Regions from separate parts of the Poseidonibacter parvus genome, predicted to be linked through region 1. Evidence: riboswitches for the same ligand, from Rfam matches in the RefSeq annotation. Region 1 holds a riboswitch; the other holds the start of a gene.
The links. Region 1 has a riboswitch for thiamine pyrophosphate ahead of tenA (thiaminase II). Riboswitches for the same ligand answer to the same signal wherever they lie in the genome.
Positions count from the first base shown of each region.

Region 2: it holds a riboswitch for thiamine pyrophosphate, as region 1 does, so the genes downstream of both, LPB137_RS03915 (TonB-dependent receptor) here and tenA (thiaminase II) in region 1, are expected to answer to the same signal.

Region 1 is NZ_CP019070.1:1,216,595-1,219,813, forward strand. Features, by position in the region: gene thiM (hydroxyethylthiazole kinase) at 1-349, opposite strand, end outside; gene LPB137_RS06040 (ABC transporter substrate-binding protein) at 360-1,307, opposite strand; gene tenA (thiaminase II) at 1,337-1,990, opposite strand; TPP riboswitch at 2,070-2,175, opposite strand; gene LPB137_RS06050 (ABC transporter permease) at 2,210-2,956, opposite strand; gene LPB137_RS06055 (ABC transporter ATP-binding protein) at 2,953-3,219, opposite strand, start outside.
Region 2 is NZ_CP019070.1:800,512-803,730, reverse strand. Features, by position in the region: gene lipA (lipoyl synthase) at 1-664, shown strand, start outside; gene LPB137_RS03920 (malate dehydrogenase) at 697-1,638, shown strand; TPP riboswitch at 1,744-1,857, shown strand; gene LPB137_RS03915 (TonB-dependent receptor) at 1,933-3,219, shown strand, end outside.

The DNA of each region.
Region 1 (3,219 bases):
TTATTAAATCAAACTTTATTTCTTTTAATAAAGTCTGTACAGTTTGTTTTCTAAAAGAAGTAGCTCCTACACCAACTGGGTCTAAGACTACTGGTATATTGTTTTTATTTGCACTTTTCCCTGCTTTTATCATAGACTTTACTTGCTCTGATGTAAGTGTTCCTATGTTTATAACTAAAGCTTGACAAATAGCAGGTAGTTCGTCCATTTCTTCAATTGCATTTGACATAATAGGTGAACAACCCATACTTAATAAACCATTTGCTACATAATTTGCTACAACTATATTTGTAATATTATGTATTAAAGGACTATTTTGTCTTAATCTTTTTATATTATCTGTTTGCATTATTTAGCCTTTATTTTAATAACTCTTTTGCGTAATCATCTAAGTTTGGAATAGTTTTAATAAGCTTGTTTTCTTTCATAAATGTAGCCATTTTTTTATATACAACTTTATCGAAAACAGCTGGATTTTGTGCTAAATATGGTATTGTATCATTCCATGCAAGAGTATTTAATTTATTATTTAACTCTTTTGGTTTATAACTTACAAATGATTCCCAAGATTTTTTAGGATTTTCTTTTAAGTATTTTGTAGCTTCTTGTAAAGCTTTTACAAAGTTTTTATATTTTTCTTGCGACACAGTTTCTTTATTTGCTACAACTACAAGCTCATCATATTTTGGAACACCATAATTTTCAGGGAAAAATGCTACTCCTTCTTCTTTTTCTATTTTTAATTGATTTAATTCAAAGTTTCTAAAAGCACCTATTACTGCATCAACTTGTTTACTCATTAAAGATGGAGATAAAGACCAGTTTACATTTATAAGTTCAACATCTTTTGCTGATAAATTTACAGATTTTAACATAGAATCTAAAAGTGCTGTTTCAAATCCACTTACAGAGTATCCTACTTTCTTACCTTTTAAATCTTCTATGTTTTTTATACCACTGTCTTTTAATACAACTAAGCTATTAAGAGGTGAGTTTACAAGAGTAGCAATTCTAACTAATGGTAAACCTTGTGCTACTTGCATTTGTAGTTGTGGTTGGTAATCAACTGCTAAATCAGCTTTTTTTGCAGCTACAAGTTTTGGTGGCATTGATGGATCAGCTGGTTCAATAATTTCTACTTCTAAATTATTCTTTTCAAAAAAACCTTCTTGTTGTGCAATTATAATAGCTGCATGGTCAGGATTTACAAACCAGTCTAAAAGCAAACTTACTTTTTCTTTGTCTGCAAATGCACTTGAACTTAATAGTAATAAACCTAGTGTTATTTTTGATATTATTTTTTTCATTTTATTTAATTTCCTTATGTTTTTTATATTTATGATAGGTCTAAACCCATTTGCCAAAATGATATTTCCATTCTTGTTGCTGTTGTAAAAATATCTTCTATTTTTTCCATTTGTTTTTGTGATAAATCTTCACACAGTTTTTCAAAAAAACTTGTTGCTTCTTTTGCTGCTTCTTGATACTCTTTTGAAGAGTACATATCTATCCAAGATTGATATGGATTATTTTGCACACTTAGATTGTTAGAAGTTATATAATCAGCTACTTTTGCATAACCTACAAAACAAGGTATTAAACCTGCATAAAGTTGTGTTAAATCTCCATTTAATCCACAATCTAGTACAAACCTTGTGTAAGCTATACAAGCCGTTGATTCTTTTTGTTCATAAATTGATTTTTCATCAATTCCAAACTCCTTACAATAACTTATATGAAGTTGTATCTCATCTAGTATTGAATTTAAAGCTTGTCTTGAGAATTCCATTTGTTCAAAAGTATCACTTTTATACATAGCAAGTGCAAAAGCACGGCTATAATGAAATAAATAAATATAATCTTGCATTAAATAGTGTTGAAAGTTTTTAAGCTCTAATGTTCCAGAAGCTAATTTTTGAACAAATTCATGTTTAATATAATCATCCCAATAGGGTTGAGATTTCTTGATAAGATTTTGTGTAATAGTCATAATTCTCCTTATAAGTGTTTATAAATAAGAAGAAGAGTTTATCTTTAAAAAAAGATAAAAAAATTGAAGTATAAAAATACATTTGTAAAAAACAAATCCCTACGTTAGCATTACCTAAATCAGGTTCAAAGGTCGAAGTTTTAAACTCCCTCTCAGCCTATTTATAAGCTCCCTATGTATTAAAGCAAAATCTTATCACAAAAAAAACCTTAAGTCAATTTAATGTAAATGACTAGCCCATGGAATAAATTTCTTTGTAAGATAATCTGTTAGAAAATAGATACTTAAAGTAAGTATTATTAATATAAAAAGTGCAGAAAACATTAAATCAATTTGCATTCGTGCATTTGCATGTAACATTAAATATCCAAGTCCTTTAGATGAACCAACCCATTCGCCAATAACCGCTCCAATAGGTGCTATACAAACTGCTATTTTAAGCCCTGAAGCTAATGAGGGTAAACTAGCTTTAAATCGTACTTTAAACAAAGTTTGTAAAGGTGTTAGCTTATATGTATGAGCTAAGTCAAGCCACTGTTTTGGTGTGTTTTTAAGTCCATCATAACAAGCACTTGTAATTGGAAAATATATAATAATAACTGTCATAACTATTTTTGAAGCTAAGCCATAACCAAACCATAAAACTAAAAGTGGAGCTATTGCAAATACAGGAATAGCTTGAGAAATTACAAGTATTGGAAGTAAGTATTTTTCAATTTTTTTAAAGTATAGTAGGGCAAAAGCAGAGCTTAGACCAAAGAAACATCCAAGGATTATTCCTAGTATTATTTCTAAAAGTGTAGTTTGTGTATGTTCTAAAAGTAAGTCATATTGATTTATTAATTGTAAAAATACATCTTTTGGTTGCGGTAACATATAATGAGGTAAATCAAAAATTATAATAAGAGCTTGCCAAAGTCCTAATAAAAAAATAGTAGGAAGTAATATTTTAAAAAGCTTTTTCATAGATTACTTTCTTTTAATTTTGAGATTAACTCTTCTTGTAAATTCCAGAGCTTTTCATTTGAAAGTTGATGAGGTAAATTACCTTCTAAACTTGCCACTTCTTTTATGCTTACTGGTTGATTTTCTAAAATATAAATATGATTTGCTAGTTTTATTGCTTCTTGTGGATCGTGTGTTACTAATACAACGGTTTTATCTTTTAATAAATCGCAAGTTAAATCTTGAAGTTGTATTTTTGTAATTGCATCTAAAGCTGAAAAGGG
Region 2 (3,219 bases), 420 kb from region 1:
TTGTAATGTAAAAACAGGAAATCCAAATGGCTATGTTAATGAAAAAGAAGTAGAACAAATTACTATTTCTGTTCAAAAACTTGGTCTTAAATTTGTTGTAATTACAAGTCCTGCTAGAGATGATTTAAAAGATGGTGGAGCAAATCATTTTTATGAAGTTACAAAAAGTATTTTAAATAATACAGAAGATACACAAGTTGAAATTTTAATACCTGATTTTCAAGCAAAAGATGAATCACTACAAAAAGTTGTTGATTCAGGTGCTGTTATCATTGGACATAATGTTGAAACAGTTCCAAGCTTATATAAAGTAAGAAAAGGTGCAACATACGAAAGATCACTAGAAGTCTTACGAAGAATAAAAGAACTTGGTGGCGAAAAAGTTAAAACAAAAAGTGCTTTAATGGTTGGACTTGGTGAAACTGAAGAAGAAATGGTTCAAGTTTTTAAAGACCTTATAAATGTTGGTTGTAAGTTTTTAAGTATTGGTCAGTATTTAGCTCCTTCAGGAGATTATGCAACAGTAAAAGAGTACGTTAAGCCAGAGCAATTTGAAAGATATAAAACTCTTGCAATGGATTTAGGCTTTGAATTTGTTCATAGTACTCCATATGCTAGAAGTTCATATATGGCTCATGAGTATTTATCAAATCAAAAAAAATAGAAAATAGAAAATTAAATAAAAAAGGATTATTAGTGGAAAATAAAAAAGTTGGTGTAATTGGTGTAGGAAATGTTGGAGCAACTCTTGCTTTTAATTTAGCAACAAAAAACATTTGTGATGAAGTTGTTTTAAAAGATTTAAGAGAAGATTATCTTCAAGCAATGGCAATTGATATTTCACAAGCAGCAAATGCAGCAAATGCAAGTACAAAAGTATCATCTGAAACTTCTGATTTTGTAAATTGTGATGTAATTGTAATTACAGCAGGAATTCCAAGAAAGCCAGGAATGAGTAGAGATGATTTACTTCTTACAAATGCTAAAATCATGACTTCAGTTATTGATGAAGTTAAAGATGCAAACAAAGATGCTATTTACATTATTGTTTCAAATCCACTTGATGCAATGGTTTATACAGCACTTAAAGCTTCTGGACTTCCAAAAAATAGAGTTTTAGGAATGGCTGGAATTTTAGACTCATCAAGAATGGCACACTTTATTGCAAAAAAACTGGGAACTTCACAAGGAAAAATCAAAACATCTGTAATGGGTGGACATGGTGATGCTATGGTTCCTTTAGTTAATTATTGTACAGTTGATGGTAAAAACTTAACTGATCTTTTATCAAAAGAAGATATTGAAGAAATTGTAACATTAACTAGAAATGGTGGAGCTCAAATTGTTAAACTTCTAGGAAATGGTTCAGCTTATTATGCTCCTGGATATTCAGCATCATTAATGGTAGAAGCTATTTTAAATGATTCAAAAGAAGTTTATCCTTGTGCTGTTTTACTAGAAGGTGAATATGGTTACAAAAATATAACAGCTGGTGTTCCTGTAAAAATTGGGAAAGAAGGTTGTGAAGAAATTATTGAACTAAAATTAGATGCAGACCAAGAAAATGAGTTTGCTAAATCAATTTTATCTGTAAGAGAACTTACTGATACTTTAGAAGAAAAATTCTTTAATAAATAGTCTTTTGACTATTTATTAATACTCAAACTTATAAATTCCTTTCTACTTAATTAAATATCAAATATCATTAAGCTTCAACAAATAAAAGTTAAAGTAAAATCGCGAATCAACCTCTGGGGGCGCTTTGATTTTAAAGATTAAAAGCTGAGATAGCATATTGCTTGTCCCGTTGAACTTGAACTGGGTAATTCCAGCGTAAGGAAGAGAATTGTAAATAATCTTATAATAATATTCTTATCATACTTTATATACAACTTTTTCCTACATAAATAAAAATTTATTTAAGGAAACATATTGAAAATTAAAAATTTAACGCTATCTGCGATAGCTTCATTAACATTACTAACTCCTTTTGCATATGCAGAAGACATCACGCTAGATTCAATTACTGTTACATCTGATTTTAGAGATGCAAATCTAGATAAAACTAGTAAAGCAATTAGCGTATTATCAGAAGATAAAATAGCTGACAAAGCTCATGAATCTCTAGAAAGTGTTATAGGTCAAGTACCAAATGTAAACTTTACTTCAGGTGCTTCAAGAGCTCACTATGTACAAATCCGTGGGATTGGACAAAGAAGTCAATTCAAATCTCCTAAAAACCCTTCAGTTGGTTTAGTTTTAGATGGTATTGATGTATCTGAATCTGCACTTGCACTTACTATGTTTGATGTTAATCAAATAGAAGTGTTAAAAGGACCTCAAGGTACAACATTTGGTTCAAATGGTATGGCTGGAATTGTTAGTTTACAAAGTAATAAACCAACAGAAGATTTTGAAGGCCATATTGAAACTACAATTGGAAACTATAACACAAAAGCTGCAGGTATTGCACTAGGTGGAAGTTTAATAGAAAATAAATTATTAGGTAGACTTTCAGTTTATAAGAATACTAGCGATGGCTTTATGGAAAATAAGTACTTAGGTAGAAAAGACACTCAAAATATTGATGAAGTTGCACTTAAATCACAATTAACTTATTTAGCAAATGATGATCACAAAGTAGATATAAATTTTGCTCATGTTAATGTAGATAATGGATATGATGCTTTTACTTATGATAACTCTTATAATACTTATTCAGGTAATCCAGGAACAGATTCTCAAGAAACAAATGCGATTGGACTTAAATCTACATATAAAATTAACAGAAAAATGCATTTAATTAGCAAAGCTTCTTTTTCAAAATCTAATAGTGAATATTCTTATGATGAAGATTGGTCTTATGATGCTGTATCTTCTTATATCGCAGAAGATAAATATTTTAGAAAAAGAGAAAAAACAGATGTTGATTTAAGATTAGTATCTGACGAAGAAGGTCGAATTTTCAATAATAGTACAGATTGGACTTTTGGAACATATTATAAAAAACAAAGTGAAGACTTAAGACAAAACTATACTTATTTTGCTTCAGATTATACGAATAATTTTGATTCAGAAAACTTAGCTATTTATGGACAGTTAGATTCTGATATTACAAATAAACTTACATTAACAACAGGGTTAAGAGTTGAAAACTGGAAAGCTGAACTTAAAGATTCAGATTCGTTAAATAAAGAGACAGATGAAGTACTAATAGGT